Regions from separate parts of the Aeromicrobium sp. HA genome, predicted to be linked through region 1. Evidence: riboswitches for the same ligand, from Rfam matches in the RefSeq annotation. Region 1 holds a riboswitch; each other region holds the start of a gene.
What was found. A riboswitch is a leader RNA that binds a small molecule or an ion and turns the genes downstream of it on or off. The one in region 1 is predicted to bind cobalamin.
Positions count from the first base shown of each region.

Region 2: it holds a riboswitch for cobalamin, as region 1 does, so the genes downstream of both, O3S82_RS08525 (VWA domain-containing protein) here and O3S82_RS01870 (energy-coupling factor transporter transmembrane component T) in region 1, are expected to answer to the same signal.
Region 3: it holds a riboswitch for cobalamin, as region 1 does, so the genes downstream of both, O3S82_RS08555 (ABC transporter substrate-binding protein) here and O3S82_RS01870 (energy-coupling factor transporter transmembrane component T) in region 1, are expected to answer to the same signal.

Region 1 covers NZ_CP114372.1:374,136-381,821, forward strand. The annotation lists gene O3S82_RS01865 (hypothetical protein) at 1-846, shown strand, start outside; cobalamin riboswitch at 854-989, shown strand; gene O3S82_RS01870 (energy-coupling factor transporter transmembrane component T) at 1,065-2,210, shown strand; gene O3S82_RS01875 (ABC transporter ATP-binding protein) at 2,207-3,808, shown strand; gene O3S82_RS01880 (ECF transporter S component) at 3,805-4,617, shown strand; gene O3S82_RS01885 (hypothetical protein) at 4,614-5,264, shown strand; gene O3S82_RS01890 (ROK family transcriptional regulator) at 5,355-6,521, opposite strand; gene O3S82_RS01895 (sugar ABC transporter ATP-binding protein) at 6,615-7,686, shown strand, end outside.
Region 2 covers NZ_CP114372.1:1,736,901-1,744,586, reverse strand. The annotation lists gene O3S82_RS08540 (precorrin-2 C(20)-methyltransferase) at 1-11, shown strand, start outside; gene cobM (precorrin-4 C(11)-methyltransferase) at 101-856, opposite strand; gene cbiE (precorrin-6y C5,15-methyltransferase (decarboxylating) subunit CbiE) at 853-2,058, opposite strand; cobalamin riboswitch at 2,129-2,274, shown strand; gene O3S82_RS08525 (VWA domain-containing protein) at 2,322-4,328, shown strand; gene cobO (cob(I)yrinic acid a,c-diamide adenosyltransferase) at 4,330-4,944, shown strand; gene O3S82_RS08515 (cobyrinate a,c-diamide synthase) at 4,941-7,358, shown strand; gene cobA (uroporphyrinogen-III C-methyltransferase) at 7,562-7,686, shown strand, end outside.
Region 3 covers NZ_CP114372.1:1,745,980-1,753,665, reverse strand. The annotation lists gene cobN (cobaltochelatase subunit CobN) at 1-2,314, opposite strand, end outside; gene O3S82_RS08570 ((2Fe-2S) ferredoxin domain-containing protein) at 2,311-2,964, opposite strand; gene O3S82_RS08565 (ABC transporter ATP-binding protein) at 2,961-3,722, opposite strand; gene O3S82_RS08560 (FecCD family ABC transporter permease) at 3,719-4,738, opposite strand; gene O3S82_RS08555 (ABC transporter substrate-binding protein) at 4,735-5,763, opposite strand; cobalamin riboswitch at 5,820-6,001, opposite strand; gene O3S82_RS08550 (nitrite reductase) at 6,051-6,929, shown strand; gene O3S82_RS08545 (precorrin-8X methylmutase) at 6,926-7,591, shown strand; gene O3S82_RS08540 (precorrin-2 C(20)-methyltransferase) at 7,588-7,686, shown strand, end outside.

The DNA.
Region 1 (7,686 bases):
GTCCATCGCCTCCTGGCGGCGACCCTCCTCGGGGTCGCCGTCGGGCCGGCGGCGCTCAGCGCCCCCGCGCACGCGGCCGCGTGCACCGGCGGGACGGGCGTCACGGTCGTCGTCGGGTCGAGCGTCGGCTGCGACGCCGACGGCGGTGGACGCGCCGCGAACAACTTCGTCGACGCGGGGCACCAGCTGAGGTACGCGTCGCGCGCGCCCGGCTTCGTCTGCCAGGTGAACGGCGCGCCCGCGTCGGACCCGTGCGTCGAGGCCTCGCCCGTGGACGCCTACTGGGGCCTGTTCTGGTCGGACGGCAAGACCGGAAGCTGGACCTACTCGAGTCTGGGCGTCACCGCGCTGAAGGTGCCGCAGGGCGGCTCCGTCGCGTTCGTGTTCCAGGACTCCTCGTCGCGGACGTGGCCCTCGGTCAAGCCCCCGGTGGCGGCCCCCGCCCCCACGCCTCCGCCCTCGCGTCCCACCTCCGCCAGCCCGAAGCCCGGTTCGAAGGAGCAGGGGTCGAAGGCGTCGACTCCGAAGCGGTCGACGCCTTCGACGCGGGCCGCGAGCCCGGCCTCCTCGGCTCCCTCGGCCACGGCGAGCGCGTCGGCGGGGGCGACCCCGTCCCCCTCGACGGCGACGCCGTCCGCGAGCGCCTCGACCGCCACCCCGAGTGCGTCGGCTCCCGCGGCCTCGGCCGGGACGGACGACGACGTTGCTGGCGCGCCCGCCGTGCAGCCGACCGCGGCCGAGGGGTCGGATGCGACCTCGGGCGCCGCGCTCGCGACCGCGGCCGCCGTGGTGGTCGTGCTGGCCGCCGCGGGGGGAGTGGTCTGGTACCGCCGCCGGGCGGGCTGAGGGCGCGGTGCGAGTAGACTCCTGACGTTGGACCAACGTCCGGCGCAGGGGAAACCGGTGCGATTCCGGTGCTGTGCCGCAACCGTCAGCCCCGCCCGCCCGGGCGGTGCGAGCCGGGAACCCGCGCCGGGACGCCGCCACCAGATGTTGTCGAGCAGCGACGGGTGGGCGAACCGCCCTCGTGGACCTCGCCCCCGTCCCGTGGGGAAGGGGACCGGATGACCGCCGTCGTCGACCCCACCCCCACCCGGCCGCCAGCGGCCACCGGACGGCCGCGGCGCGAGCTGCATCCCGGCGCCTGGTGGCTGTGGGCGCTGGGGCTCGCGGCCGGTGCCTCGTTCACGCTCAACCCGTTCCTGCTGCTGGTCACGGTCGCGATCGCGGCGCTCGTCGTGGCCGCCTGCCGCGGCGATGCGCCGTGGGCGCTGTCGTTCCGGTACTACCTGTACTTCGGCCTCGTCATCGTGGTCATGCGGGTCGTGTTCCGGATCCTGCTCGGTGGCGGCTCCGCCCCCGGCGACCCCGTGCTGTTCTCGCTGCCCGAGATCCCGCTGCCGGAGGTGGCCCGCGGGATCCAGCTGCTCGGCGACGTCACGGTCAACGAGGTCCTCGTGGGCCTGTACGACGGCATGCGGCTGGCCACGCTGGTGATCTGCGTCGGCGCGGCGAACTCCCTGGCCAACCCGAAGCGGCTGCTCGCCTCGGCCCCGCCGGCGCTCTACGAGGTCGGGGCGGCGCTCGTCGTCGCGGTCTCGGTCTTCCCCCAGCTGGCCGAGAGCGTGCGCCGGGTCAACCGCGCCCGCAAGCTGCGCGGTGACGCCAGCCGCGGCACCGGCGCCATGCACCGCATCGTCATCCCCGTGCTGGAGGACGCGCTCGACCGGTCGATGACGCTGGCCGCGGGGATGGACGCGCGCGGCTACGGCCGCAGCGGCACCGCCACGCAGCGCGACCGGTTCGCCACCGGCGTGCTCATGCTGGTCGGCCTGTTCGGGCTGAGCGTCGGCACCTACGGCTACCTCGACGGCACCGCGCCACGGATCCTGTCCTACCCGATGCTGGCGCTGGGCCTCGTGTTCGCCGTGCTGGCGCTGCGGTCGGCGGGCCGACGCGTGCAGCGCACCCGCTACCGCCCGCAGCGCTGGCACCTGGCCGAGTACCTCACCGCGGGCTCGGGCCTCGCCGTCGCCGTGGGGCTCAAGCTGCTGTCCTCCGAGCAGATCGCCGTGATCTACCCGAGCGTGCCGGGCTGGCCACCCGTGAGCGTCCTGTCGCTGGCCGTCGTGGCGATCGGGATCCTGCCGGTGTTCGTCGCGCCGCAGGCCCCCTCCGCCCACGACCACGTCGGAGGTGACGACGCATGATCCGCTTCGACGACGTCTCGTTCTGGTACGAGGGCGCCAGGCGTCCCACCTTGCGCGACGTCGGCCTCGAGGTCGAGGAGGGCGAGCTCGTCCTGGTCTCGGGCCGCACCGGCTCGGGCAAGTCCACGCTGCTCGGCATGCTCAACGGACTCGTGCCGCACTTCACCGGCGGCACGCTCGCCGGCGACATCCACGTCGACGGCGCCTCGATCCTGGGCCGACCGCCGCGCGAGCTGGCGCACCTGGTCGGCTACGTCGCCCAGGACCCGGTCTCGGGCTTCGTCGCCGACGTGGTCGAGGAGGAGCTCGCCTACGGGATGGAGCACCTCGGCCTCGACCCGCAGACGATGCGCCGCCGCGTGGAGGAGACGCTCGACCTGCTCGGCATCGCCGACCTGCGCCGCCGCTCGGTGCGGTCGCTGTCCGGAGGCCAGCAGCAGCGGGTCGCGATCGGCTCGGTGCTGACGATGCACCCGCGGGTCCTCGTGCTCGACGAGCCGACCTCGGCCCTCGACCCCACCGCGGCCGAGGACGTGCTCGCCACGATCGCGCGCCTCGTCGACGACCTGGCGCTCACCGTCGTCGTGGCCGAGCACCGCATGGAGCGGGTCGTGCCGTTCGCCGACCGCCTGGCCGTGGTCGAGGACGGTCGGGTCCGCATCGGCGAGACCGCCGATTTGCTGGTCGACGCGCCCGTCGCGCCGCCGCTGGTCCACCTCGGCCGGCTCGCCGACTGGAGCCCGCTGCCGCTGTCGGTGCGCGAGGCCCGCCGCCGGGTCAAGCCGCTCGCCGCGCGCCTCGGGCCGCCGCCGGTGCACGTGCCGTTCGAGCGCCCGCCGGCGCTGCGGGCGCGCGGCGTCACCGTGCAGTACGGCCGCTTCACCGCGGTCGACGACGTCGACCTGCAGGTCGGCCACGGCGAGGTCGTCGCGCTGATGGGCCGCAACGGCTCGGGCAAGAGCTCGCTGCTGTGGGCCGTGCAGGGCACGGGCGACCGGGTGGACGGCGCGGTCGACGTCGACGGCGTCGACCCGGGTGACGTCCGCCCGTCCGAGGCGCGCATGCTCGTCGGCCTCGTCCCGCAGACCGCCGCCGACCTGCTCTACCTGGAGACCGTCGACCGCGAGTGCGCCGCTGCCGACGACCAGTCCGGCGTGGCGCCGGGCTCGTGCCGTGCGCTGCTCGACCGCCTCGCCCCGGGCATCCCCGGCGACCGCCACCCGCGCGACCTGTCCGAGGGGCAGAAGCTCGCGCTGGTGCTGGCGATCGTCCTGACGGCGCAGCCCGCGGTGGTCGCGCTCGACGAGCCCACGCGCGGTCTCGACTACCCCGGCAAGGCCGCGCTGGCGGCGATCCTGCACGACCTCGCCGCCGAGGGACGCGGCGTGGTCGTGTCGAGCCACGACGTCGAGTTCGTCGCCTCGGTCGCGGACACCGTGGTCGTGATGGCCGAGGGCGAGGTCGTCTCCACCGGACCGGTCCGCACCGTGCTGGCCGAGTCGCCCGCGTTCGCCCCGCAGGTCTCCAAGGTGCTCGGCCGCGACTGGCTCACCGTGGACGAGGTCGCCGCCGCGCTGCCGTCGGAGGTGGTCCGATGACCTCGCCGCGGCACACCGCCGTCCCCGTCACGCCGCGTTCCGCGCTCGTGCTGGCGGCCGCCAGCGTCGCCGGCCTGCTCATGCTGCTGTGGCCGCTGATCTTCACGCCGGCCGAGGGCCAGACGCGCGTCGACCAGCCCTTCATCTTCATGGCGCTGATGCCCGTGGTCGTCCTGGTGGTCGTCGCCGAGCTGTCGGAGGGCGGCCTGGACTCCAAGGCGCTCGCGATGCTGGGCGTCCTCAGCGCGATCAACGCGGCCGTCCGTCCGCTGGGCGCGGGCGTCGCCGGGGTCGAGCCGATCTTCTTCCTGCTGATCCTCGGCGGGCGCGTGTTCGGTCCGGGCTTCGGCTTCGTGCTGGGCTGCACGAGCCTGTTCGCGTCCGCGCTCCTGACGTCCGGAGTGGGCCCGTGGCTGCCGTTCCAGATGCTCTGCGCCGCGTGGGTGGGGATGGGCGCGGGCCTGCTGCCGCGCCGCGCCACGGGCCGGGCCGAGATCGCGGTGCTGGCCGCCTACACGGTGGTCGCGGCGTTCGCGTACGGGCTGCTGATGAACCTGTCGTCGTGGCCGTTCACGCTGGGCATCGCGATCCCCGGCGCCGAGGACTCCCTCGCGATGGTGCCCGGCGACCCCGTGCTGGAGAACCTTCAGCGCTTCCTCGTCTTCACCCTGCTCACCTCGTTCTGGGGCTGGGACCTCGGCCGCGCGATCACCAACGCGCTGCTGGTCGTGTTCCTGGGCCCCGCCGTCCTGGCCACGCTGCGGCGCGCCGCCCGGCGTGCCCGCTACCTCTCCAAGGAGTCCACATGAAGAGCCTGCTCGCCCGCCTCGCCGCGGCCACCCTGCTGTCGACCGGCGCGATCGCGCTGCCGACGGCGGCGTCGGCCGAGGACCACGGGTCCTGCGACGCGGCCTCGGACGTGCCGGTGGTGCTGGAGTTCGGCACGCTCGGCGGCGAGGACCGCGTGCTGTGCGCGAAGGGCGCCGCGGGCGACACCGGGCTCGAGGTCTTGGACGCCGTGGGCCTGGAGACCGAGGAGACCACCGCCGCGATGCCGATGGTGTGCCGCATCGAGGGTCAGCCGACGCCGGAGCAGGAGAAGTGCGGCAACGCCCTCAACGGCCCCGGCTACTGGGCGTTCCTCGTGGCGAAGGAGGACCAGGACTGGGGCTACGCGTCGGTGGGCCTGCAGGAGTACGAGGTCGCCGAGGGCGACTTCATCGCGCTGAAGTACCACCTGATGGCCGACGGCGAGACCGTCGAGGTCGCCGCCCCGGCGAGCGCCGAGACCCGCGCCGCGGCCGAGGTCACCCATGACTCCGCGTACCAGAGCGATCTCACGGTCATCGAGGACGACGACACCCCGCTGGCCGCCATCGCGCTGCCGATCGCCATCGCCGCCGCGCTGCTCGTCGCCGTCGCCGCCTTCGTCGTCGGCCGCCGGCGCCGCGGCTGACCCCGCCCCGTCCCGAGATGTGCTCCGATCTCGACCTTTCAGACCGGTTGAAACGTCGAGATCGGAGCAAATCTCGGGGATGCGGAGGACTCAGTCGGCGGCGGCCAGCAGCTCGGCGCTGGCCTGCTCGATCGCCTCGGGGGAGAGGGCGTGGCCGATGGCCATCGCCGCGGCGCCCAGGACGCCGGACTGCTCGCCGCTGACCGACGGCACGATCCGCAGGTGCTCGGTGGCCAGCGGCAGCGACCGGCGGTAGACCTCCTCGCGGATGCCGGCGATGAGGTGCTCACCCGCCTCGGCGAGCGCGCCGCCGATCACCACGACCGACGGGTTGATGAAGTTCACGATCATCGCCAGGACGTCACCGATGTCGCGGCCCGCCTGGCGCACCGCCTGGATCGCCTCGAGGTCGCCCGCGCGGACGAGCTCGACCACGTCGGTGGCCTCGGCGACCCCGGTCCGCCCCAGCTCACGTGCGATCGCCGGGCCGGCCGCGAGCGCCTCGAGGCAGCCGACGTTGCCGCAGCGGCAGACCACGTCGCTGCTGCGCGACACCCGGATGTGGCCGATGTCGCCCGCGGTGCCCTGCCCGCCGCGCTGGAGCTCGCCGCCGGCGATGATGCCCGCGCCGATGCCGGTGGCCACCTTGATGAGGATGAGGTCGTCGATCTCGGGGAACTGGGTGTCCTGCTCCCCCAGCGCCATGATGTTCACGTCGTTGTCGATCAGCACGGGCACGTCGAACGAGCCGCGCACGAACTGCGGCACGTCGAACCGGTCCCAGCCGGGCATGATCGGCGGGTTGATGGCGCGCCCCGTGGAGTGCTCGACGGGCCCCGGCAGGCCGATCCCGATCCCGGCGAGGTCGCCCAGCGGGCGCTCGGTCTGCAGCAGCAGCCGCTCGATCGTCGCGGTGACCCAGTTCAGGACGGGCACGGGGCCGTCGGCGATGTCGAGGTCCTGGCGCTCCTGGGCCAGCACGGCGCCCGACAGGTCGACGATCGCCGCGCGGGCATGACGCGCGCCGAGGTCGATCGCGGCCACCACGCGGGCGGCGGTGTTGACCGCGAGCAGTGACGGGGGACGCCCGCCGGTGGAGCTCCGCCCGCCGTAGGGGGTGATGAGGCCGAGGCGCAGCAGCAGGTCCACGCGGGACGCGACGGTGGAGCGGGCCAGGCCCGTCGACTCCGCCAGCTCCGCGCGGGTCATGGGCCGACCCTCGCGCTGGAGCAGGGCGAACACGTCGCTGGTCTTCACGGGGGTGATTCAACCACTCGGGCTTTTGAACGTCTAGCGCACAACTTCTGCCGACTTCTCGACAGAAGTGGAGATCTGTGTCACAGTGCAACCGTGAACGACGCTGTCCTGAACGAGCGGTGGACCCCGCCGGTGCTGCGCGTGCGCGGCGTGACGAAGTCCTTCGTCGGCAACCCGGTCCTGCACGGCGTGGACCTCGACCTGGTCCCCGGCGAGGTCCACGGACTCGTGGGCGAGAACGGCGCCGGCAAGTCGACCCTCATGAAGATCCTCGCAGGCGTGCATCCCGCGGACTCGGGGTCGGTCGAGCTCGGTGGCGAGCCCGTCGCGTTCACCCACCCCGTCCAGGCGCAGCGCGCCGGGCTCGCCACCGTCTTCCAGGAGTTCAACCTGCTTCCCGAGCGGACGATCGCCGAGAACATCTATCTCGGTCGCGAGCCGCGCCGCCGCGGACTCGTGGACACCCGCGGGATGGAGCGTCAGGCCGGTGAGCTGCTGCGCGGCCTCGGCATCGAGGGCCTGCGCCCGTCGCGTCGCGTACGGTCCCTCTCGGTGGCCGAGCAGCAGATCGTCGAGATCGCGAAGGCCGTCAGCTTCGACGCCCGCGTCATCCAGATGGACGAGCCCACGGCCGCGCTGGCCGACCACGAGGTCGAGCTGCTCTACCGCATCGTGCGCGAGCTGACCTCGCGCGGCGTCGCCATCGTCTACGTCTCGCACCGCCTGCGCGAGGTCCTCGACCTGTGCGACAACGTCACGGTCCTCAAGGACGGCCGTCAGGTCGACACGCGCCCCGCGTCCGAGCTCGACGAGGCCACGCTCGTGCGCCTCATGGTCGGCCGCCCCATGGACTCGTTCTTCCCCGATCCGGTCCCCGGCACCACCGTCGGCGAGCCGCGGCTGGAGCTGCGCGGCGCCGGCAACGGCTACGTCGACGGCATCGACCTGACCCTGCGCGGCGGCGAGATCGTCGGCATCGCGGGCCTCCAGGGCTCGGGCCGCACCGAGCTGCTCGAGGCGATCTTCGGCATCGAGCCGCTCGCCCGCGGCGAGATCGCGATCGACGGCGTCGTCACCCCGATCGGCACGCCGCGTCGCGCGATCCGCTCGGGCCTCGCGCTGGTGACCGAGGACCGCAAGGCCACCGGCCTGGCGCTGCACCAGT
Region 2 (7,686 bases), 1.4 Mb from region 1:
TCGTGCAGTGACGGGTGAGCGGTGAGCTGGCAACCCTACGAGGCCCGGATGCGGTTGCTGACTCACCGCCGCCCCGGCCGAGGTCGCCGCAGGGGTGGTCCTAGGGGCGCTGGCGACGCTCGCGGCTGGCCGCGTAGAGGTACGACTCGCCGCCTCGCACGTCGGGAGCCAAGGCGGGGCCGACGAGGATCACCGCGGCCTGGCGCAGCCCGGCGGCCTCGACCTGGTCGGCGATGTCGGCGAGCGTGCCGCGCAGCACGAGCTCGTCGGGCTGGGTGGCCTTCGACACCACCGCCACGGCGCAGTCGGCGCCGTAGTGCTCGGCCAGCTCGGCCGCGAGCTCCCGCGTGCGCGTGATCCCCAGGTGCAGGGCGAGCGTCGCGCCGGTCGCGGCGAACGCCGCGAGCTGCTCACCCGCCGGCATCTGCGTGGAGCGCGCCTGCGTGCGGGTGAGGACGACGGACTGCGCCAGCTCAGGGACGGTGAGCTCGGCGCCGACGATCGCCGCGGCGGCGGCGTAGGCGGGCACGCCGGGAGTGACGTCCCACGCCACCGAGGCGGCGTCGAGCCGGCGCGCCTGCTCGTGGACGGCCGAGTACAGCGAGGGGTCGCCGGAGCACAGACGCACGACCTCGAGTCCCTCACGGTGGGCGTCGACCAGCGCGGCGGTGATCTCCTCGAGGTCGAGGTGCTGCGTGTCGACCAGCCGCGCCCCGTCGCGGCAGTGGCCGAGGACCTCGGCGTCGAGGTAGGTGCCGGCGTACAGGACCACGTCGGCCCGCTCCAGCAGCCGCACCGCGCGCAGGGTGAGCAGGTCGGCCGCGCCGGGTCCGGCGCCGACGAAGTGGACGGTCATGAGTCTCCCTTGACGATGGACCACTGGCTGACGGCGCGGGCGGGCGTCCAGCCGGTGAAGGTGCCGAGCGGCTCGGCGCGCTCGACGTGGAGGCGGACGAGCTCGCCGCCATGACGACGGTACCGATCGAGGAGGACGGCCTCGGTCTCGGCCGTGACGGCGTGGACGACGAGCCGGCCGCCGGGCAGCAGCGCCGTCCAGCACGCGTCCAGCACGCCGTCGACGGTGGCGCCACCCCCGACGAAGACCGCGTCGGGTCGCTCAAGGCCGGACAGTGCGGCGGGTGCGTCGCCCTCCACGACCTCGAGGCCCGGGACACCGTGGGCGTCCGCGTTCCGGCGCACGAGGGTCGCCCGGTCGGGACGGGACTCGATCGCGATCGCACGGGCGCTGGGCCACGCGCGCATCCACTCGACGCCGATCGAGCCGCTTCCGGCGCCGACGTCCCACAGCAGCTGACCGGGAGCCGGAGCGAGCCGCGCGAGGGCGCTGGCGCGCACGTCGCGCTTCGTGATCTGGCCGGCGTGGTCGAAGGCGTCGTCGGGCAGCACGCCGCCGACGGCCCAGCCGGGTCCGGCGCCACGGACCTCGACGGCCAGCACGTTCAGGCGCGGGGCGGTCGCGTGCCAGGCGTTCGCGATGCCCTCGATCCGGGTCTCGTCCGCGCCGCCGAGGTCCCCCAGCACGACGAGCCGCGAGGCGCCCCAGCCGAGGTCGGTCAGCAGCGTCGCCACGGCCGCGGGGGTGGACTCGTCGCTCGACAGCACGAGCAGGCGGCCGTGCGCGGACAGGGCAGGAACGACGAGTCGCACGTCCCGTCCGACGACGCTGACGACGCCCACCGACTCCGCGGGCCAGCCCATCCGGGCGCGCGCCAGCGCCACCGACGACACCGCCGGCACGATCACGACGCGCTCGGTCCCCAGCAGGTCGATCAGCGTCGTGCCGATGCCCGAGACCAGCGGATCACCGGACGCGAGCGCCACCACGGGACCCTCGGCCGCCGCCACGAGATCGGGCAGTCCGTCCCGCAGCGGCGACGGCCACGGACGGCGGATCTGGCCCGGGATCGCGGGGACGCCGGCCAGGTGCCGGTCGCCGCCGAGCAGCGTCCGCGCGCCCTCCACGATCGCCCTCGACGAGGCCGGCAGACCGGCCCAGCCGTCGGCCCCGACGCCGACCACGGTCACGTGCACGCTCATGGTCGAGGACCCTAGCCCGGTCGTCCCGGCCACCGGGCCCCCCGTCCGGTCCGCCACGGATGCGTCTAGGGTGATCGCGAAGGTTCGAGGTGCCCCACGGCCGTTTGGCCACGGGGAGAATCTGGGAAGTCGGTGAGAATCCGGCACAGGGCCCGCTGCGGTGACTCAGGCACAGATCTGGGAAGTCCGAAGACCGGCCTCGATCCGACCCGGGGCGCAATCCGCGTCCCGGACCGACATGGCAGATCGAGCGGGAGCCCTACATGCCAGCGCAGTATCCGTTTTGTGCCGTCGTCGGCTCCGACGACATGACCCTCGCCCTCACCCTGGTCGCGATCGACCCGCTCATCGGCGGCGTCCTGGTCCGCGGGGAGAAGGGCACCGCCAAGACCACCACGGTCCGCGGCCTCGCCGAGGTGCTGCCCCCGGTGCGCGCCTATGACGGTGATCGGTTCTCGATCGATCCCGCGGACCCCGACGCCGTCTCGCCCGACGGTCCGTTCGGCGCCGTGACGCCGGTCGTCGAGCGCCCGGTGCGGCTGGTCGAGCTGCCCGTGGGTGCGAGCGACGACCGGGTCACCGGATCGCTCAAGCTCGACTCCGCCCTGCGCGACGGCCGCGTCGAGCTCGAGCCCGGCCTGCTCGCCCGCGCCCACCGCGGCCTGCTCTACGTCGACGAGGTCAACCTGCTGCACGACCACCTCGTCGACCTGCTGTTGGACGCCGCCGCCACCGGCCGCGTCAGCATCGAGCGCGACGGCGTCTCCGCCGAGCACGCCTCGCGGTTCGTGCTGATCGGCACCATGAACCCCGAGGAGGGTGAGCTGCGCCCGCAGCTGCTCGACCGGTTCGGCCTCACGGTCGAGGTGGCCGCGCCGCGCGATCCCGCCCTACGGGTCGAGGTGGTGCGCCGCCGGCTGGCGTTCGACACCGACCCCGAGGGCTTCGCGGGGCGCTGGGCCGCCGAGCAGGAGCTGCTCCGCACTCGCCTCGCCGACGCCCAGGGGCGGGTCCGCGACGTCGTCCTCGACGACGAGACCCTCACCACGATCGCCGAGATCTGCGCCGCGTTCGACGTGGACGGACTGCGCGCCGACCTCGTGACCGCCCGCACGGCCGCAGCCCACGCGGCATGGCAGGGCCGCACGCAGGTGACCCGCGAGGACGTCCGGGTCGCCGCGCGCCTCGCTCTCCCCCACCGCCGCCGGCGCAACCCGTTCGACGAGCCGGGCCTGGACGAGGACCGCCTCGACGACCTGCTCGGCTCCGACGAGCCCGACCCCGGTCCGGACGGGCCGGACGACGACGGCCCCGGTGGCGACGGCGGCTCCGACGACTCCCCGTCCGACGGCACCCCACCCGAGACTCCCCCGCAGGAGAGCTCCGAGTCGCCCGACGACGAGCGCCGTCCCGCGCCGGCCGGTGCCGGCTCGGTGGCGTCCGCCGGCGAGCCCAGCCGGGCCCGGCTGCTCGTGGTCCGCGGCACGGGCGAGGGCCAGTCCGGGCGCCGCTCGCGCGCTCGCACCGCGCAGGGGCGTGTCGCCGGCGTCCGGCACGACGGCGAGCCCACCGGCCGGCTCCACCTGCCCGCGACGATCGCCGCCGCGGCTCCGCACCAGCTCGCCCGCCGGGGACTCGTCGACGGCCGGGGACTCGCGCTCGACATCTCCGACGTGCGCCGCGCCGAGACCGTCGGCCAGGAGTCGAACCTCGTGCTGCTGTGCGTGGACGCCTCCGGGTCGATGGCCGCGCGCCGCCGGATGGAGCAGGTCAAGACCGCGGTGCTGTCACTGCTGCTGGACGCGTACCGCCGCCGCGACAAGGTCGCCCTCGTGACGTTCCGCCAGCACGACGCCGAGATCGTCCTGCCGCCCACCGGGTCGGTCGAGGTGGCGTCCCGCCGGCTCGCGGACCTGCCAGCCGGCGGCCGCACGCCACTGGCCGAAGGGCTGCACCGGTCCGCCGAGGTCGTCCGCCGCGAGGCGCTGCGCGACCCGTCCCGCCGTCCTCTGCTCGTGGTCGTCACGGACGGCCGCGCCACGTCCGGCCCGAATGCCCTCGCCCGGGCCCACCACGCCGCCCGCCACGTCGCCGCGGCCGGGATCCAGAGCGTGGTCGTGGACTGCGAGTCGGGGCGCTTCCGGCTCGGGCTCGGAGTCGAGCTCGCCACCCACCTGCAGGCCGAGCACGTGCCGCTGGGCGAGGTGACCGCCGACGGCCTCACCGGCGTCGTCCACGCGGCCACCGCGCCGCGCGAGGGGGTGGCCTGACATGCCGCAGGGTCAGCCCCTGGTCGTCCCGGACGACGGCCTCACCACCCGCCAGCGCCGCAACCGGCCGCTGCTGATGGTCCACACCGGGAACGGGAAGGGGAAGTCGACGGCCGCGTTCGGCCTCGCCATCCGCGGCTGGAACCAGGGCTGGGACATCGGCGTCTTCCAGTTCGTGAAGTCCGCGAAGTGGCGCATCGGCGAGCAGACCGTGCTCGAGCGCCTCGCCCGACTCCACGAGGAGACCGGCGAGGGAGGACCGGTCGAGTGGCACAAGATGGGCTCGGGCTGGTCCTGGAGCCGCAAGGGCGGCACCGAGGCCGACCACGCCGCGGACGCCGCCGAGGGCTGGGCCGAGGTCAAGCGCCGGATCCGGGCCGAGCGGCACCGGCTCTACGTCCTCGACGAGTTCACCTACCCGATGCAGTGGGGCTGGGTGGACGTCGACGACGTCGTCGAGACGCTCGCGAACCGTCCCGGCAGCCAGCACGTCGTGGTCACCGGACGCCGTGCCGACGCCCGGCTGGTGGAGGTCGCCGACCTCGTGACCGAGATGACCCACGTGAAGCACCCCATGGACGTGGGCCAGAAGGGTCAGCGAGGCATCGAGTGGTGACCCTGCCACGGGTCCTCGTGGCAGCCCCGGCGTCGGGGCACGGCAAGACGACGATCGCGACCGGCCTGATGGCCGCGCTCGCCGCCCGCGGGCACGTCGTCTCCGGCCACAAGGTGGGCCCCGACTACATCGACCCCGGCTACCACGCGCTCGCGACCGGCCGTCCCGGCCGCAACCTCGACCCGCACCTGACCGATCCGTCCCTCATGGTCCCGCTCCTGCTCCACGGCGCGCGCGGGGCCGACCTCGCCGTCGTCGAGGGCGTGATGGGGCTGTTCGACGGCCAGATCGGTGGCGACGGCTTCGCCTCCTCGGCCCACGTCGCCGCGCTCACCCGGACGCCCGTCGTCCTGGTGGTCGACGTCTCGCACGCGTCGCGCAGCATCGGCGCCGTCGTCCACGGGATGGCCACCTTCGAGCCCGGCGTGACCATCGCGGGCGTCGTGCTGAACAAGGCAGGATCGTCGCGGCACGCCACCGAGGTCGTGCGGGCCGTCGAGCGCACGGGAGTCCCCGTCCTCGGCGTGCTGGGTCGCGACCAGGGCGTCAGCGCTCCCTCGCGCCACCTCGGGCTGGTGCCCGCGGCGGAGCGCGACGAGGCCGCAGCCGCACTCGACCGCCTCGCCGAGCAGGTGACCGCGGGCATCGACCTCGACGCGGTGCTCGACGTCGCGCGGACGGCTCCCGCGCTGACCGAGGACCCGTGGAGTCCCGCGGACCACGTCATGCGGGTCGCGGACAACTCGCCCGTCGTCGCCGTCGCGGCCGGTCGGGCCTTCACGTTCCGCTACGCCGAGACCACCGAGCTGCTCGAGGCCGCCGGCTGCACCGTCGTCCCGTTCGACCCGGCCCACGACCGACGCCTGCCCGACGGCACGCGCGGGATCTACCTCGGTGGCGGCTTCCCCGAGGTGCACGCCGCCGCCCTCAGCGCGAACACGAGCCTGCGCGCGGACCTGCGCGAGGCGGTCCTGGACGGCGTGCCGACGGTGGCCGAGTGCGCCGGCCTGCTGTACCTCTGCCGCTCGGTGGACGGTCACCCGATGGTGGGCGCACTCGACGCGGACGCCGTCATGACGCCCCGCCTCACGCTGTCGTACCGGCGTCCCACCCTCCACGGCGATCAGCTCCTGGGCGCCGCCGGCACCGAGGCCACCGCGCACGAGTTCCATCGCACGACCGTGACGCCCGTGCACGGCGACCGACCGGCGTGGTCCGTCGACGGGAGCGAGGTCGGCTTCGCGGGGACCACGCTCAGCGCCTCGTACCTGCACCTGCACTGGGCCGGTCACCCGCAGCTCGCGCAGTCCTTCGCCGGGGCGGTGGCGGCGGCCGGTCCCCACACGGGCGCCGTGGCGGTCGACGTGCTGCCGCAGGAGCCCGCGACGACCGAGCGCCTCGACGACCCGCTGCGCCACCACGGCGACGCGGAGCTGGGCGACGGCCTCGTCGACCTCGCCGTCAACGTGAGCCGGCTCCCCCGCCCGGACTGGCTGGAACGTGCCCTGGCGGAGGGCGTCGCCGCGTCGACCTCCTACCCCGACGCGACCGCGGCCCACGCGGCGGTCGCCCGTCGTCACGGGCGCGGGATCGACGACGTGCTCGTCACGGCCGGCGCGGCAGAGGCGTTCCTGCTGATGGCTCGCGCGCGCCCGTGGCGTCGACCTGTCGTGGTCCACCCCCAGTTCACCGAGCCGGACGTGGCGCTGCGCTCCGCCGGGCACGACGTCACGCACGTCGTGTGCCGTGCCGAGGACGACTTCGCCCTCGTCCCCGAGGACGTGCCCGAGGACGCCGACCTCGTCGTCGTGGGCAATCCCACGAACCCGACCGGACGCCTCCATCCGGCCGCCGTGCTGCGCGCACTGTGCCGTCCGGGTCGCGTCGTCGTGGTCGACGAGGCGTTCATGGACTTCGTCCCGGGCGAGACGCAGAGCCTGGCTGCGCACCGCGTTCCCGGCCTGCTGGTCGTGCGCAGCCTCACCAAGCTCTGGTCGATGCCGGGCATCCGCGCGGGCTACGTCGTCGGGGACGCCACCGTCGTCGCCGACCTGCGGGTCCAGCAGGCTCCGTGGTCGGTCAGCACGCCCGCGCTGCACGCCGTCGTGGCCGCCACCGGGCCGCAGGCCGCGGCCGAGACCTACGGGCGCGCCCGCCAGGTGGAGGTGCACCGTCGCGTCCTCGTCGAGGGGCTGGCCGAGCTCGGTGTGCCCACCGCGGCGTCCTCCGGCCCGTTCGTCCTGGCCCGCGCCGGGACGGGAGCCCACGCACGCCTGCGCGGGGCGGGGATCGCCGTGCGCCGCGCCGACACCTTCCCGGGCCTCGACGACGGCTGGGTGCGCCTCGCCGTCCGCGAGCCCTCCGTCACCCGCCACCTGCTCACCACGTGGGGAGTCCACACCGCATGCACCTGAACGCCACCGGCCTGTCCGTCCTCGTCCTCGAGGGCGCCGAGCATGCCGTCCCCACCGTCGCGAGCCTCCTCGGCGACGGCGCGTCCGTCACGGTGCGCGCTCCTTCCGTCTGCACCGCCCTCGAGGACCTGGCGCAGCGCGGCCACCTGCGCTGGACGCGCGACGAGGTCGACGAGGGCTCGTTCGACCTCGTCGTCCGCCACCTGGCGAGGCCGGTCGCCCGCGAGTCCGCCGGTGCGACGACCGGTCGCGTCACCCTCGTCGGCGCCGGACCCGGCGATCCCGGTCTGGTCACGGTCGCCGGACGCGCCGCGATCGAGACCGCCGA
Region 3 (7,686 bases), 1.4 Mb from region 1:
CCGCGAGCCGCGGGACGACCTGCTCGGCCGCGAAGCGCAGCACGGCCTGCACGATCGGGTCGTCGTGCACCGTGTCGATCGCGGCCGGGTCCCAGCCCGACTTCTCCATGGTCTCGACGAGACCGCGGGCCTGGGCCTCGACGGCGTCGACCTCGGGCAGGGGGGCGTCCTCCGCCAGGCCCAGCGCCGCGCGCAGTCCCGGCAGCGCCTTCTCCTGGCCACCCCACACCTGCGTGGCGCGCAGCACGGCGAGCACGAGGTTCACCCGCGCCTCGCCCTCGGGCGCCTGCCCCAGCACGTGCAGGCCGTCGCGGATCTGGACGTCCTTGATCTCGCACAGCCAGCCGTCGACGTGCAGCAGGAAGTCGTCGAACTCCTCGTCGCCGGGTCGCTCGTCGAGGCCGAGGTCGCGGTGCATCTGCGCGGACTGCATGAGTGTCCAGATCTGCTGGCGGATGGCCGGCAGCTTCGGCGGGTCCATCGCGGCCACGTTCGCGTACTCGTCGAGCAGCTGCTCCAGCTTCGCGATGTCGCCGTAGCCCTCGGCGCGCGCCATCGGCGGGACGAGGTGGTCGACGATCGTCGCGTGCGCGCGCCGCTTGGCCTGCGCGCCCTCGCCCGGGTCGTTGACCAGGAACGGGTAGATCAGCGGCATGCTGCCGATCGCGGCGTCCGTCGCACAGGCGGCCGACAGCGCGGCGTTCTTGCCCGGCAGCCACTCCATCGACCCGTGCTTGCCGAGGTGCACCACGGCGTCGGCCCCGAAGCCGTGCTCGAGCCAGCGGTACGCCGCGAGGTAGTGGTGCGAGGGCGGCATGTCGGGATCGTGGTAGATCGCGACCGGGTTCTCGCCGAAGCCGCGCGGCGGCTGGATGAGGATGACGACGTTGCCCGCGCGCAGGGTGGCCAGCACGATGTCGCCGTCGTCGTCGACGAACAGCGATCCCGGCGCCTCGCCCCAGGTCTCGACCATCTCGTCGCGCAGCGCGGCCGGGAGGTCGGCGGTCCAGCGCAGGTAGTCGTCGCGGCTGATGCGCACGTGCGAGCTGCTGAGCTGGGCCTGCGTCAGCCACTCCTCGTCCTGGCCGCCGGCCTCGATGAGCGCGTGGATGAGCGCGTTGCCCGACGTGGTGTCCGGCTCCTCGCCCTCCACGGGCGGCAGTGGGTCGACGCCGGGGATCTCGCCCGGCGCGCCGAGGTCGTAGCCGGCGTCGCGGAGCTGCCGGAGCAGGCGGATCGCCGACACGGGCGTGTCGAGGCCGACCGCGTTACCGATCCGGCTGTGCTTCGTCGGGTAGGCCGACAGCACGAGGGCGACCCTGCGCTCGGCCGGCGGCACGAACCGGAGCCGGGCGTGGTTGACCGCGATGCCGGCCACCCGTGCGCAGCGCTCCGGATCGGTCTCGTAGCGCGGCAGGCCGTCGTCGTCGACCTCCTTGAACGAGAACGGCACCGTGATGAGGCGCCCGTCGAACTCGGGGATGGCGATCTGCGTGGCCGAGTCGATCGGCGTGACGCCGTCGTCGGAGGCCTCCCACTCCTCGCGCGTCGAGGTCAGCGCAAGTGCCTGCAGGACGGGCACGTCCAGCGCACGCAGCCGCTCGACGTCCCACGCCTCGTCGTCCCCGCCGGCGCTCGCGGTCGCGGGCTTGGACCCGCCGGCGGCCAGCACCGTGACGACGATGGCGTCGAGGGTCGCGAGCTCGTCGAACAGGTCGTCGGCGGCGGCGCGCAGGGACGAGACGAAGATCGGGACGCCGGTGCCACGACCCGTCGCGTCGATCGCGTCCGCGAGCTCGTGCGCGAACCTCTGGTTCCCGCTCACCTCGTGCGCCCGGTAGTAGAGGATGCCGACGCGCGGCAGGCCCTCGGTGGCGGGCGTGGCGCGCTCGCTCACGCCCCATTCGGGCAGCACGGCGGGCGGCTCGAAGCCCTCGCCCGTGAGCAGGACGGTGTCGGACAGGAAGGCGTGCAGCTGGCGCAGGTTCTCGGCGCCGCCCTCGGCGAGGTAGCGGTGGGCCTCGGCGCACACGCCGATCGGCGCGGTCGACAGCTCCATGAGGGCCGCGTTCGGGAGCCGCTCGCCACCGAGCACGACGAGCGGACGGCCCCGCTCGCGCACGAGGGCGGCGACGTCGCGGACGTCCTCCGGTGAGCCCAGGACGCGCAGGACGACCAGGTCGACCTCGTCCACCAGCGCGTCGCGGCGGTCGTCGGTCACCCGGCCGGGGTTCGCCCACGAGTAGGCGGCGCCGCTGGCGCGGGCCGACAGGAGGTCGGTGTCGGACGTGGACATGAGGGCGATGCGGGTCATGCTGCTCCTTCGGGTGGCGCGGTGGTGCCGGGGATGCGGAGGTCGTCGAGGGGTCGGCCGGCGGCGAGGTGCTCGCGCACGAGCCGGACGGCGTCGTCGGGTCCGACGGGGCCGTACCAGGCGCCCTCGGGGTGGACGACGGCCACGGGTCCGTGGTTGCACGGGAACAGGCAGCCGGTCTGGGCCATGAGGACGTCGGAGTCCGTGAGGCCCTCCTGCACGAGGGCCATGACGAGGGCGCGGTAGGTGTCGTCGGACCCGTGGGCGCTGCAGCGCGGTCCGCGGCACAGCAGCAGGTGGTGCCGGAGGGCCGGAGGGGCATTCCAGGCCGAGGACGTCAGGGCGGCCTCGCGGCCGGTGATCGTCCGGTCACCGAAGTGCAGGATCGGCGGGTCGACCTGCGCGCGGAGCCAGTGCCCCGCCACGCGTCCCACCCACGAGCGGGCGAACGCGAGGTCGTCCGTGGAGACGGGCTCGAGACGCAGCTCGCGCACGCCCTCGCCGTGCAGCTCGTCCAGCACGCGGACCAAGGTCGGCTCGGCGCCCTGCAGGAACGCGATCCGGGCGCCCGCCTCCGTGGCGGCGCGGCGCAGCACGCCTTGGCGCGCGGCGTCCGACAGGGCGGTGGCGACGTGGACGAGGACGGTCATGGCTGCCACACCACCGTCAGGGCCCCGGTGACGGGGTGCGGCTCCACGAACGCGGTGACGCCGTAGACGTCGGCGACGAGGTCCTCGGTGATGACCGCGGTGGGTGTGCCGGAGGCCACGACGCGGCCCTCGGCCAGGACCACCACCTCGTCGCAGTAGGCCGCCGCGAGGTTGAGGTCGTGCAGGGCGGCCACGGCGGTGACCTCGGCGTCGCGGACGAGCCGCAGCACCTCGAGCTGGTGACGGACGTCGAGGTGGTTGGTGGGCTCGTCGAGCAGCAGCACCTCGGGGTCCTGGGCCAGCGCGCGCGCGATCTGCACCCGCTGGCGCTCGCCGCCGGAGAGGGTCGCGTAGGGCTGCTCCAGTCGCTCGAGCACGCCGGTCGCCGCGGCCGCACGGCGCACGGCGTCGACGTCGTGCTCCCCCGCGGGCTGCCACGAGCGCCGGTGCGGGATCCGGCCGAGCTCGATGACGTCGCGGACGAGCGGGTCGGTGTCCGTCGCGGACTCCTGCTCGACCACGCCGACGCGCTGGGCGACGTGACGCCGCCGCAGGGTCGCGAGGTCGTCGTCGCCCAGCCGGACCACCCCGGACGAGGGGGCCCGCAGCCCGGCGAGCAGCCGCAGCAGGCTCGACTTGCCCGACCCGTTGGGCCCGAGCAGCCCGACCATCGAGCCGGGCGCCGCGTCGATGCTGACGCCGTCGACGATCAGGCGGTCGCGGACCGCCCAGGACACGGAGGAGGCGCTGAGGCTCATGCGCGGGACCTCCGACGCAGCAGGACCAGGGCGAACGCCGGCACGCCGAGCAGCGCCGTGGCCACGCCGACGGGGAGCTCCTGCGGATCGATGATGGTGCGGGCGGCCGTGTCGACCCACACGAGGAACACGGCGCCGCTGATCGCCGCGAGCGGCAGCATCCGGCGATGGTTCACGCCCACCATCGCGCGGGCCACGTGCGGCAGGACGAGCCCGACGAACCCGATGGCACCGGACGTGCTGACGATGACCGCCGTGGTCAGTGCGGTGATCACGAGCAGGATGATCCGGGCGCGGCCCACGTCGACGCCGAGGGCGGCGGCGCTGTCCTGGCCGAACGCGAACGCGTCCAGGGTCGACGCCAGCAGCAGGCACGCGACCACGGCGAGCGCCACCGTCGAGCCCACGACCGCGACGTCGGTCCACGAGGCGCTGCCGAGCGAGCCGAGCAGCCAGAACAGCACGCCGCGGGTCTGCTCGGCGTCGGCGGCGGTGAAGACGATGAACGAGGTCAGCGCCGAGAACAGCTGCGTCGCCGCGACGCCGGCCAGCACGACACGGTCGGTGGTCCCGCCCGCCGCCGCGGCGAGCACGAGCACCAGCAGGAACGCGCCCATCGCGCCCACGAAGGCGCCTCCCGCCAGGCCGATCGTCCCCGCGCCGACGCCGAGCACGACGATCGAGACCGCTCCGGTGGAGGCGCCGGACGAGACGCCGAGGACGAACGGGTCGGCCAGCGGGTTGCGCAGCAGCGACTGCAGGATGACGCCGCAGACGGCCAGGCCGGCCCCGCACGCCGCGGCGAGCAGCGTGCGGGGCAGGCGCAGGTTCCAGACGATGCCCTCCTGGATGCGGGTCAGCCCGGACTCGCCGCCGATGGCCCGCGACCAGGCCAGGGACAGCACGGACCGCGGACCGACGTCCGAGGGGCCGATGGTCACCGCGACGCACACCGACGCGACCAGCACCGCCACCCCGGCCGAGCCCAGGATCCAGGCGCGCCGGGTGACCGTCACTGCGACAGGCCGAACTCGGCCAGCGCGTCGGCGACCTGCTCGAGGCCCTCGACGGTGCGGATCGAGGGGTTCAGCGCGGCGCCCGAGAGCGCGACGTAGCGCCGGTTCCTGACCGCCGTCATCTCGCGCGTGACGGGGTTGGACTCGAGGAACGCGATCTTGGCCTGCGCAGACTCGGCCGTCTGGCTCTTGCGGGTGAGGTCGCCGATCACGAGGACGTCGGGGTCGCGCTCCGCGACGGTCTCCCAGCCCACCTGCGGCCACTCGGCCTTGGTGTCGTCGAAGACGTTCTCCAGGCCGAGCGCCCGGGTGATGATGCCGGGACCGCCGCAGCAGCCGGCGAGGTAGGGCGACTCGGCGTTCGCGAACCAGTACAGGACGCTGACGTCGTCCTCCGGGGCCTTCGCGGAGGCGGCCGCGACGCGGTCCTGCAGCGACGAGACCAGCTCGTCGCCACGGTCCTCCACGTCGAGCAGCTCGGCCAGCTCGGTGATCTCGCGGTAGATCGCGTCGATCTCGAGGACACCGGTCCGGGCGCCGTCGTCGTCGCCCTCGTTGTCCTTGCCCTCGCACTCGGCGGGCGACAGGTACGTGGGCACGCCGACGTCGGCGAACGCGCCGGCCGTGCCGACGCCGCCCTTGCCCAGCGTGCTGGCGAACGAGGCGGTCACGAGGTCGGGCTCGGTCTGCAGGACCCGCTCCATCGAGGGGGCGCTGTCGGCGAGCCGCTCGACCTTCGCGCTCTCGGCCTCGAGGCCCTTCATGACGGGGTCGGTCCAGGTGCCGGTGCCGGCCATCCGGTCGGCCACTCCGAGGGACAGCAGGATCTCGGTGGAGCCCTGGTTCAGTGAGACGATGCGCTGCGGCGCGGACTCGACGGTGGTGGTGCGGCCGCAGTTCTCGAGGGTGCGAGGGTAGCCGTCGGAGGAGGCGCGGTCGGGATCGGTGTCCTCGGACGCACAGGCGCCGAGGGTCAGCAGGCCTGCGGAGAGCAGGACGAGGGTACGGCGGACAGAGGTACGCACGGGCGTGATCCTTCGAGGTCTGGGGCTCGTTCGCGAAGCCCGGTGGGACCAGACGGCGGTTGCCGTGAGGGCCAGCAGGTCTTCGGACTCGGGATCGACCGGACGGAGCGCCTTCCCAGACCTCTCGGTCCAGTGGCTGTGTGCCCCGCCCGTCACCCTCACCGCTGCGCGTCAGTCCCGGACTCTCACCGGGTTCCCTGGCTCATCGCTGAGTTTGACTGGCGAGCCGACCGTAGCAGTCCCGCGGCCGGACGTGCGGCGGCAGGGCCGGATGGCACCATGTCGGCGTGACCGAACGGACCCGCCGCGACCTGTGCCCCGGCCTGCTGCGCCCCTGGATCGCCGACGACGGCGCCCTGGTGCGCGTGCGAGTGCCGGGCGGCCGCCTCACGACCGGCGCATTGCGCGGACTGCACGAGGTCGCCGAGTCGCACGGGGACGGCGCCGTGCACCTGACCTCCCGAGCCAACCTGCAGGTCCGCGGCATCGCGCACGACGACAGCTGCCTGCCCGACGCCGTCGTCGATGCCGTGATGGCGACCGGCCTGATGCCGTCGGCCTCGCACGAGCGGGTCCGCAACATCATGGCCTCGCCCCTCACCGGGATCGTCGGAGGCCGCGTCGACCTGCGACCTGCCGTGCGCGAGCTGGACGAGCGTCTGTGCGCCGATCCCATGCTCGCCGCGCTCGCCGGTCGCTTCCTGTTCGTGCTCGACGACGGACGCGGCGACGTCGCGGGCCGCGACCTCGACCTGGGTCTCGTGGCGGTCTCGACGACCGAGGCGCAGCTCCGTGCCGGGCGCTCGGCGTGGGGTCCGGCCGTGCCCGTCGCGGAGGCCGCGGAGGCGCTCGCGGGCCTCGCCCGGAGGTTCGTCGCGGCCGCCGGTGCCCAGCCCGAGTCGCCGTGGCACGTCGACGAGCTGCCCGGCGCCGGAGCCGGCCTCCTCGGGCACGTCCACGAACGCCGTGAGGAGACCCGGGTGTCGGCCGAGCCGCCGCCGCTTGGCAGGATCACGCAGGACGACGGCCGGCTCGCGCTGCACCTGGCGGCACCGGGCGGACGTCTCGACCGGCGGCTGATGGACGACGTCCTCGCGCTGGACGCCCCGCTCGTCGTGATCACGCCGTGGCGCACCCTGATCGTCCCCGACCTGGAGAACGCATGACCCTCGCCCCACCCGCCCGCCGGTACGCCTACGAGACCGACGGCGCCCAGATCTACGTCGACTCGTTCGCCACGATCCGCGCCGAGGCCGACCTGACGGGCGTGCCGGCGGGCGCCGAGAAGGTCGCCGTGCGGATGATCCACGCCTGCGGTCAGACCGACCTCGCCCGCGACCTCGTGATCCACCCCGCGCTGGTGTCGGCCGCGCGCGCGGCGCTGGAGTCGGGCGCGCCGATCCTCACCGACGCGCACATGGTGGCCTCGGGCGTCACCCGCGCTCGGCTCCCCCGCGACAACGAGGTCCGGTGCCTGCTGCGCGACGAGCGGGTCCCGGAGCTGGCCAAGGCGTGGTCGACCACCCGGTCGGCCGCCGCGGTCTCACTGTGGACCGAGCACCTCGAGGGCGCCGTCGTGGCGTTCGGGAACGCCCCGACGGCCCTGTTCCACCTGCTCGAGATGCTGCGCGACGGGGCCCCGCGTCCCGCCGCGATCATCGGGACGCCGGTCGGCTTCATCGGCGCCGCGGAGTCGAAGCAGGCCCTGATCGACCTCGCCTCCGACGTGCCCGGACTCGACGTCCCGTACCTCGTCGTCACCGGGCGCCGCGGCGGCTCCGCGATGGCCGCCTCGGCCCTCAACGCGCTCGCCCAGGAGCGCGAGTGACCGGGCGGCTGTACGGCGTCGGCGTGGGCCCCGGCGACCCCGAGCTGATCACCCTCAAGGCCGCCAGGCTCATCGAGGCAGCCGACGTCGTCGCC